One region of the Micromonospora sp. WMMD1128 genome, then DNA from elsewhere that is predicted to be linked to it. Evidence: riboswitches for the same ligand, from Rfam matches in the RefSeq annotation. Region 1 holds a riboswitch; each other region holds the start of a gene.
What was found. A riboswitch is a leader RNA that binds a small molecule or an ion and turns the genes downstream of it on or off. The one in region 1 is predicted to bind cobalamin.

Region 2: it holds a riboswitch for cobalamin, as region 1 does, so the genes downstream of both, O7602_RS30495 (hypothetical protein) here and O7602_RS08980 (acyl-CoA thioesterase) in region 1, are expected to answer to the same signal.
Region 3: it holds a riboswitch for cobalamin, as region 1 does, so the genes downstream of both, O7602_RS11735 (ribonucleoside-diphosphate reductase subunit alpha) here and O7602_RS08980 (acyl-CoA thioesterase) in region 1, are expected to answer to the same signal.

What each region holds. Positions count from the first base shown of each region.
Region 1 is NZ_CP114902.1:1,893,056-1,896,325, forward strand. Features, by position in the region: one part of gene O7602_RS08975 (IS5 family transposase) at 1-285, opposite strand, end outside; cobalamin riboswitch at 1,322-1,535, shown strand; gene O7602_RS08980 (acyl-CoA thioesterase) at 1,661-2,173, shown strand; gene O7602_RS08985 (LysE family translocator) at 2,177-2,800, shown strand.
Region 2 is NZ_CP114902.1:6,719,378-6,722,647, reverse strand. Features, by position in the region: gene O7602_RS30505 (VTT domain-containing protein) at 1-636, shown strand, start outside; gene O7602_RS30500 (DUF2470 domain-containing protein) at 691-1,422, opposite strand; cobalamin riboswitch at 1,549-1,687, shown strand; gene O7602_RS30495 (hypothetical protein) at 1,786-2,331, shown strand; gene O7602_RS30490 (cell wall anchor protein) at 2,466-3,270, shown strand, end outside.
Region 3 is NZ_CP114902.1:2,570,214-2,573,483, forward strand. Features, by position in the region: gene O7602_RS11735 (ribonucleoside-diphosphate reductase subunit alpha) at 1-2,106, opposite strand, end outside; cobalamin riboswitch at 2,229-2,440, opposite strand; gene O7602_RS11740 (PepSY domain-containing protein) at 2,565-3,270, opposite strand, start outside.

The sequences.
Region 1 (3,270 bases):
GTCCAACTGCCCCGCGCCATGCAGGCGGGCCAGCAGCAGCTCGTGCAGCCGCTGCCACACCCCGGCCTGGTTCCAGTCCCGCAGCCTGCGCCAGCAGGTCATCCCGCAGCCGAACCCCAACTCCTGAGGTAGGTACTCCCACGGAATCGCGGTGTAGAGCACGAACAAGATCCCGCACAACACTTTCCGGTCATCGAGGGGCTTACGCCCCGGATACCGGCTGCGGCGTGGTGGGCGGGGTGGCAGCAGCGGCGCGATCTCGGCCCACAACTCATCCGAGACGATCCACGGCGGCTGCTCACCCCTCCTCACGTTCAGACGAAACGACCCTCACGTCCGATCGGTTACGCCCAACATCATTAAGTTAGGACCTCTTAGTACACCTATGAAGAGTTGCGGTGTAGGTCGGCGCGACCGCCTCAATTCGTCGTGTGATCTAGCCGACACGCGAAGCGAAGTTGAACTTAGGTTGGTTGCACCGTATGCTATGAGCATGTGCACCCGGATTGGTGCACAAATGAAACTCGTGGGGGTTCAAGTCCCCCCTCGGACACATCATTACCACATATCGATCAAAATCCGCGCAGGTTGACCTGCGCGGATTTTTCTGTGGGTTGGTGTGCAGTGTTCCTGGTCGCAGATGATGGTGATCTTCTTTCTGCGCAGGAGCGTGACCAGGTCGTGTGGAGCTTGGATGCCGCTGGCGAGGCGAGGATGGTCGGCGAGTCTCGCGATGATGTGGTCTTCTCTGAGGTAGAGGATCTTGCGCCGGTGACGGGCGGCGGCCCAGCCCCGCGACACCGAGATCAGCGGCGGCGTCCCGCACGGCCCCGGGCCCGCCACCGCTGTCGAGCAACTCGTCGACCAGCAGCGGGAACCGGCCCGCGGTGAGGCGCTGCGGCACCCAGGCCACCTCCCGCCTGCGTCGAGCCCACTCCGCGCCGCGCCGCAAACCGGTGTACACCGACACCGCCGCCGGCCAGGGGATGCAGGCCGCGCGCCGCGTGCAGCAGGGTCGTCTCGCCGGAGCCGTTGGGCCTGTCAACGCCACGTGCTCACCCGGACCGACGACCAGATCGACCGCGTCCACCGTGGTCCTGCGGCCGTACCGGCAGGTGACGGCCCGGAATGTCACCGCGGCGGCGCTCACTCGACCGGCCTCGGCGCGCGGTGTCCAGTGGGTGGCCCGCAGATCCTTCGCGCACCCATCCGGCCGTCGCGTGTCCGAGTCGCGGGACACCTCGACGGCACCGATCAGGACGCGACGAGACCGGCGTCACCCGCCCCGACCTGCCACACCGGCCGCGTTCGGACGACTGGCTACGATGGCGGCAGCGCTGGTTCATCCGGTCGGCGACGGCCGGGTGTCGTAAGAGGGAACCCGGTGGAAGTCCGGGACTGCCCCGCAGCGGTGAGTGGGAACGACCGCCGTCAACGAAGCACTGGGCCACCGGCCTGGGAAGCGACGGCCAGTAGGTGACCGAGACCGGTCATGCCCGCGAGTCCGAAGACCTGCCCGCGCCGCGCGCACCACCGGTGCGCGCTGCCGTCGACCTCGCGGGTGGGCCGGGCGGGTGACCCGTCGTACGCGACCCGTCGGCGTGTCCTCGACGCGCGCCCTCCGGTCGGCGGTCCGCTGCATCGAGGACGGACCCGCACAGTGCCCGACACCATCACGCTCGCCGGCCGACCACCGTCGGCGTCGCACCTGACCCTGTCGCAGATCATGGACCAGCACCACACCAACCTGATGGGTACGGTGCACGGCGGCCGGATCCTCAACCTGATCGACTCGGTCGCCGGGGTGGTCGCCGCGCGCCACTCCGACGGCCCGGCGGTCACCGCTGCCATCGACGAGACCGCCTTCCTGCGCGCGGTCCGGGTGGGCGACGTGGTCCACGTCGACGCCCGGATCACCTGGGCCGGCCGCAGCTCGATGGAGGTGGCGGTGAAGGTCAGCGCGGACCGGTGGGACCGGGCGGTGCCGCCGGTCGACGTGGCGACGGCGCATCTGGTGATGGTGGCCGTGGACGATCACGGCGATCCCCGTCCGGTACCGCCGCTGCTGCCGGAGACCGACGGGGACCGGCGGCGTTACCGGGAGGCGCAGATCCGGCGGGAGCACCGGCTGGCGCTGCGGCGGGCGTTGCTCGACGGCGCCGGGGAGGGCTGAGCGATGCTCGGACTGTCCGTGGCGACCCTCGCCGGCTACCTCGCCGCGATCGTCGTCCTCATGGTCACGCCCGGTCCGGACATGATGTTCGTGCTGGCCAACGCCACCCGCTACGGCGCCCGGTCGGGCGTCGTCGCCGCGCTGGGCGTCGCCGCGGGGGAGGCCGTGCACGTGGCGGCGGTGGTCGGGGGACTGGCCACCGTGATCAGCGCGTCGCCGACGTTGTTCACGGCGATCCGATGGGCCGGCGCCGCGTACCTGATCGTGTTGGGTGTCCGGGCCTCGCGCCACCGCGATCCGGTGGCCGTCACCGGTCCGGACCGTGGCGCGTCGCCCGGTCGGGCGTTTCTGCGCGGCCTGGTGACGAACCTGCTCAACCCCAAGATGATCCTGTTCAGCGTGGCGTTCCTGCCCCAGTTCGTCGACCCCGGCACCGGCGACGTCACGGCGCAGCTCGTCCTGCTCGGCGCCGTGTTCGTCGCCGTGCAGCTCGCCGTGGACGTCACCCTCGGCGCGGGCGCCGGCCGGCTCGCCCGCCGGTTGGCCGACCGGCGGTGGTCGCGGCGGATCAACCGGCTCTGTGCGGTCGCGTTCATCGCACTCGGCGTCCGGCTGGCCGTTGGCTGACATGCCGTCACCTGGTGGGGCGGCGCTCACGCCGACTACCTGAGCGTCGTTCGCACCGGTGCCGGCCGGCGCAAGCAATCGTGGCGCGGGTCAGGGCGGCGTTCGGGTCGGCGCCGAGGATCAGCGGTGACGGCGCGACGTCGCCGCGGACGAGGAGGTCGCCGATGGCGGCGATCATGGCGCCGTTGTCGGTACAGAGTCGGGGTGCGGGCACGCGCCGGCGGCGTGACAGCGGTGTCCGGCGAGGGCACGCACGCGGCTGTTGGCGGCGACGCCGCCGACGAGTAGCAGGGTGTCGATGTCGCGGTCGCGGCAGGCGGCGACGGCTTTGAAGACCGCACGAAGCTGCCGGCCCACCGACCCCGACACCGCGAGGCCGGACGACGTGAGCCCGTCGCCCAGGCCCGGCCCCCGGGTCACCGCTACGCGCACCTGGGTGGTGTCGTCCCACCGTGTGTGGGACAGGCACA
Region 2 (3,270 bases), 2.0 Mb from region 1:
GAATGGCTGATCTCCACCTTCGGGCTGATCGGGATCCTCGCGATCGTCTTCGCCGAGTCCGGGTTGCTCATCGGATTGTTCCTCCCCGGCGACTCGCTGCTGTTCACCGCCGGACTCCTCGTCGCCGACGGCCGCTACCTGCACCAACCGCTCTGGCTCGTCTGCCTGCTCGCCGCCGTCGCCGCCGTCATCGGCGACCAGGCCGGCTACCTGTTCGGCAAGCGCGTCGGCCCGAGCCTGTTCCGTCGCCCCAACTCCCGCCTGTTCAAGCAGGAGAACGTGCGCCGGGCCGACGCCTTCTTCGCCCGCTACGGCGCCCGCTCGATCGTGCTGGCCCGCTTCGTGCCGATCGTGCGGACCTTCACCCCCGTCATCGCCGGGGTGAGCCGGATGCACTACCGCGCCTTCGTCACCTACAGCGTCCTCGGCGGGGTCCTGTGGGGAACCGGCGTGACCGTGCTCGGCTACTTCCTCGGGCAGATCAGCTTCGTCGCATCGCACATCGAGCTCATCCTCATCGCCATCGTGCTCATCTCCGTCCTGCCCATCGGCATCCAACTCCTGCGGTCCCGCCATCGGTCGGCAACCGCCTCCGTCGACGCGACGGCCGCTCCGGACGCATCCGGCGCCGACTGAACGACGCACCGCGGTCGCCGCCGGCACCTCCGGCCGGCGATCAACCGGTGGGGGTCAGGCGACGGCCCGGGCGCAGACCATCGGGTGCAGCAGCCGGGACAGTTCGGTGACGCCGGCGACGGGCCGCTCGAAGCCGAGCCGGATCCGCCGGGTCGCGCCGGGCCGGCCGTACGCGACGAGCAGCCCGTACCTGTCGATGCGGACCACCCGGGGCGATTCGCCGCCGGACAGCTTCAGCCGCTGGCGCAGGTGGCCGGCGACCTGCTCGGCGTGGTGGTCGGCGAGGTCGGCCAGCAACTCCGCCTCGACCGCGTGCAGCGGGTCGGGCTCGGCTTCCGCGTACGCCGCCGGGTCGATCCGGCGGACACCGCCGGCGTGTTCCCATCGGACCTCGGCCACCTCGAACCGGTACAGGCGGAACCGGCGGCCCACGTCGAGCAGGTCCCCGGTCGGCTGGGTGGCGGCGAAGTCCACGGCGGCCCGGCGCGCCTCGTCCCCGTCCAGCCGCTTCGCCCAGCCGGAGATCCAGGCCCGGCCGAGGGAGGGAGCGCCGGCGGCGGGCGGCAGGTCGAGCACGTCGAGGACGGTGGCGACGTCGGCACCCCCGTCCGGCGGCGACAGCGCCGCGGCGAGATCACTGACGATCGGCACCAGCAGCAGCACCCGGCCGTCCGGGTCGGTGGCGTGCCGGACCTGGTGCGGCCCGGCGTGTCGGGCCAGGTGGACAAGGGCGGGCAGCCAGCCCGCGACGAGGGTACGCACGATTTCCGCCGGGCTGGGGCGCATGGTCCCGACCTCCTCAAGAAAGGTTAGCCTTACCTAACTGGTAGGCTAGACCATCGGACCGGAGTCGTCGACGTCAACCACCCCGAGCAGGGACGATTGACATGGGTAATCCGGTGCGGACAGACTGTGGCCACAACTGAACACACCGCGCGTCCGTGCGGGGGAAGTCCGGTCGAAGTCCGGCGCTGGCCCGCAACGGTAGGCCGTCGAGGTGGCAGACACCCGGCGGTGAGCCCGAATACCCGGCGTACGCGCGCATCCGCTCCCCACCCGTCGTGGCCCACGGGTCGGAGTCCCGGTCGACCCCGCGCACCGCCGGGCGACCGGGTTTCTGACGACCGCCGGGCCGGAAAGGCGCTACCGATGGTCGTTCGCCTGAGCCGGCAATCCCCGCTCGCCCTGTTCCGCGGCACACTTGCCGCCCTCGCCCTCCGCCCGTCCACCGTCCGGGCCCGGCTCGCCGGTCTGCTGACCGCCGCGCTGGCCGCCGTCGCCCTGATCGCCGTCGAGCCCGCGCCGCAGGCCGCGCACGCGGCGGCCTGCACCGGCACCTCCGGCGTCACAGTCGTCGTCGACTACGCCGCCCTCGGCGGCGGCGTCCAGGTGGGCTGTGCGCTCGGCGACCCGGCCACCGGGCTGGCCGCGTTGCAGGGCGCCGGGTTCACCGTCACCGGCACCCAACGCTGGGGGCTGGCGTTCGTCTGCCGCATCAACGGCAAGCCGACCGCCGCGACGGACCCGTGCGTCAACACCCCGCCGGCCACCGCGTACTGGTCGTACTGGCATGCGTCGCCCGGCGGCGCCTGGTCCTACAGCTCCTCCGGGGCAGCCGGCTACAACCCCGCCCCGGGCAGCGTCGAGGGCTGGGCGTTCGGTTCCGGCGCGGCGCCCGGCATCACCGCTCCCTGATCCACACCGGCGCGGTGACCGGCAGCGCACCGGGTGCCGGTCACCGCCCCGGCGTCGGAAGGCGGCCGGGCGCTCGTCCCGGGTGCTCTCCGGAGTTCTCCCCGACCGCTCTGCGAAAGGCGTCCCTCATGCCCATGTCCCGGCCCCGGCGACTCGGCACCGGCCTCGCCGCCACCGTCGCGGCGGCACTCGCCGCGCTCACCACGCCCATGACCGTGCTGGCCGCTCCCGCCGCGGCCGACGCCGCCGCCGCGCGGGACGCCGCGACCTGGCTCGGTGGCGAGTTCACCGACGGGATTCTGCCCGGACCGTTCGGCGGCCCGGACTGGGGCCTGACCATCGACGGGGTCGTCGCGTTGTCCGCCACCGGCGTCGACACGCCGACCCGCCAGGCCGCCACGGCGCAGGTCGCGGCGCACGTGCGCGCCTACAACAGCTACGACGAGTGGGGCATCGAGGGCTTCACCGACGGCGGGGCCACCGCGAAGCTGCTCTACGCCGCCTCCGCCGCCGGCGCCGACCCCACCGACTTCGGCGGGTACGACCTGCGGGCCGAGACCCTGTCGCTGGTCTCCCCGACGGGCACCGGTGACCAGCGGGGCCGGATCACCAGCCGGGTCACCGCCGACAGCGGCCCGGACGCCAGCAACACCTTCGACCAGTCCTTCGCCGTGCTGGGCCTGGCCCGCAGCGGTGACGTCCCGCAGGACACCGTCGACTTCCTCGTCCGGCAGCAGTGCGCGGCGGGGGGCTTCCGGCTCTACCCGGACACCGCGGACGGGCCGTCACCGTCCTGCGACGAACAACCCGGCGCCACCCTCGACGTCGACTCCACCGCGATGGCCGTGCAGGCGCTGCTGACCGCCGCCGACGACGGCGCCACCGGGGCGGCCGGCGCGGCGCGCAGGGGCGCCGACTGGCTGGTGGCCCAGCAGCACG
Region 3 (3,270 bases), 680 kb from region 1:
GGCCAGGTCGATGAGCGCCCGCTGCGGCAGCTCCCACGCGGTGCGGAACAGCTCCCGCACCTCGGCGGGCAACTCGTCGATGCCCTGCACCGAGCCCTCCGCCCGCTTGATCCGGTCCCGGATCTCCGGCGTCCAGAGCCCGCGTGCCTTCAGCTCCCGCACCAGATATGTGTTGACCTGGAGGAACTCGCCGGACATGGTCTCGCGTTTGAACAGGTTGGACACCTGCGGCTCGATGCACTCGTAGCAGCCGGCGATCGAGGCGATGGTGGCGGTCGGCGCGATCGCCACCAGCAGCGAGTTACGCAGCCCGTGCGCGGCGATCCGCTCGCGCAGCGCCGTCCAGCGGGCGGTCCGCGCCCGCTCCGCGCCCCACAGGTCCGGGTGCAGGTCGCCCTTCGCGGCCCGGGTCCGGTCGTACGCCGGGTGCGGGCCGAACCGCTCGGCCAGCCCGGCGGACGTCTCCAACGCGGTCAGGAAGATCTCCTCCTGCACCCGGGTGGACAGCTCCCGCGCCCGCGCCGAGTCGAACGGCAGGCGCAGCGTGAAGAACGCGTCCTGAAGACCCATCAGCCCCAGCCCTACCGGCCGCCAGCGCGGGTTCGACGCCGCCGCCTGCGCGGCCGGGTAGTAGTTGATGTCGATCACCCGGTCGAGGAAGACCACCGCCGTGCGCACCGTGGCCCGCAGCTTCTCCCAGTCGACGCCGTCGGCGGTGACGTGCGCGCCGAGGTTGACCGAGCCGAGGTTGCACACCGCCGTCTCGGCGTCGTCGTTGACCTCCAGGATCTCGGTGCACAGGTTGGACAGGTGGATCACGTTCCCCGGCTCGCCGGTCTGGTTGGACAGCCGGTTCGCCGCGTCCTTGAACGTCATCCAGCCGTTGCCGGTCTGCGCGAGCGTGCGCATCATCCGCCCGTACAGGTCCCGGGCCTTCACCGTGCGGACCGCCTTCTTCTCCGCCGCCCGGTACGCGGCGTCGAACGCCTCCCCGTACAGGTCGGGCAGCTCCGGGGCGTCGGACGGGTCGATCAGCGACCAGTCTTCGTCGGCCTCGACCCGGCGCATGAACTCGTCCGGGATCCAGTTGGCCAGGTTGAGGTTGTGCGTCCGCCGGGACTCCTCGCCGGTGTTGTCCCGCAGCTCCAGGAACTCCTCCACGTCCGGGTGCCACGGTTCCAGGTAGACGCAGGCCGCGCCCTTGCGCCGGCCGCCCTGGTTGACCGCCGCGACCCCGGCGTCGAGCGTCTTCAGGAACGGCACGATGCCGTTGGAGCGCCCGTTGGTGCCCCGGATCAACGCGCCCCGGCCGCGTACCCGCGACCAGGAGATGCCGATGCCGCCGGAGAACTTCGACAGCTTCGCCACCTGGTGGTAGCGCTCGTAGATCGAGTCCAGCTCGTCGCGCGGCGAGTCGACCAGGAAGCACGACGACATCTGGGTGTGCCGGGTGCCGGAGTTGAACAGCGTGGGGGAGCTGGGCAGGTAGGCCAGCGCGGACATCAGCCGGTAGAAGCCGACCGCCTCGGCCGGCGTGTGCGACAGCCCGCACGCCACCCGCAGCAGCCAGTACTGCGGTGTCTCCACCACCAGCCGCGACTCCGGGTGCCGCAGCAGGTAGCGGTCCGCCACCGTGCGCAGTCCGAAGTATTCGAAGCGCAGGTCGCCGGCGGGGTCCACGGCGTCGTCCAGCTCGCCGGCGTGGCGGGCCACGAACGCGGCGGTGTCGTCACCGACCAGCCCGAGGGCGTGCCCGTACGCGATCGACTGGCTGAAGGTCGCCACCTGCTGCCCGCGGACCTCCTCGTGCACGTACGCGGCAAGCAGCCGGGCCGCCAGTTTCGAGTACTGTGGCTCCTCGCCGATCAGCTCGGCCGCGGTCTGGATCGACAACCGGTCCAGCTCGGCGGTGCTCGCCCCGTCGTACAGCCCGCTTATCGTCCTGGTGGCGACCCGCAACGGGTCCACCTGGTCCAGGTCGGCGACCCAGCGTTCGACCGCCCGCACGATCCGGTTGACGTCGACCGGCTCGGTGTCGCCGTCCCGCTTGCGGACCCGCATCGCCGACCGGCGCTGCTCCGGAGGGCTCTCCCGCACGACCGTCATGACCTCTCCTCGCTGTCACTGGCGATGGCCTCGGACGGCGGGAGAACGCCAACGGGCGCGGCACGACGGCCGGCCCGGCTGCTGGCGTCGGTCGTCCCGCGCGACCTTCGACCGCCGCGCGCGGTGGCGCGCGGCGCGCTGGCAGGTCTTCGGACTCGCGGGCCGGACCGGGTTCGGTCGCCTACTGGCCGTCGCTTCCCAGGCCGGTGGCCCAGTGCTGATGACGGCGGTCGTTCCCACTTACCGCTGCGGGGCAGTCCCGGACTCGCACCGGGTTCCCTCTTGCCTCGACCACCCCCGAAGGCGCGGCCGAACCAGCTGCGGCACCACCATATATGGCGATGAAGGCCCGCACGCAACACCACATGTCGCCCCCCGGCGTGTCAACCCGAAGGAAGGGGCCCCGCTTAACGCATTCGGTGGAGGCGGGGCCCCCGCTTAACACCCCGGCGCGCGCGTCAGCTGCCGGCCGGGGCGGGCGAGACCGGGACCGCCGGGCGGCGGCGACGTTGGCGCAACCCGACCACGGCGTCGATGATGAGGAAGCCGAGCAGCGGGCCACCGAACCACGGCAGCGCCCAGCCGAGCGCCACCACGACCGGCACGCCGACAAGCAGCGCCCACCAGCGCAGCCCGCGTACCGCCCCGCGGGCCGGCGGCGCGCCAAGCGGCGCGCGGCGGTCGGCGCGGGTGGGTCGGCGCTGCCACCACATCCGGTAGCCCCAGACGACGACGCAGAGCAGGCCGAGCGCGAGCGCGGCGAGCAGGATCTGGTTCACCGGCCCGAACAGCCGGCCCATGTGCGCCTGGATGCCGAGCTTGCTGAGCTTCGCCAGCACCGGCCAGTCGGCGAAGTCACTGCGCGCGGTCACCGTCCCGGTGGCCGGGTCGACCGCGACCCGGTCGTACCCGACCGGCCACCTGTCGTCGGTCTGGGCGACCGTCCACGCCGCGCCGGCCTCGCCGGGCGGGGTGATCGCGACCGGGCCGGACAGGCCGGCGGCGCGGGCGCCGCCGAGCACCCGGTCGTACGTCGCCGGGTCCGTCGCCGTCGCGGTGGCCGCCCCGCCGTGCTGGTGCTCGCCACCGCCGGTGGCCGGCGGCGCGCCGGCGAGCGCGGTGGAGATCTCCGGGGTACGGGCCCGCAGCGCGTCCAGCCCGGCG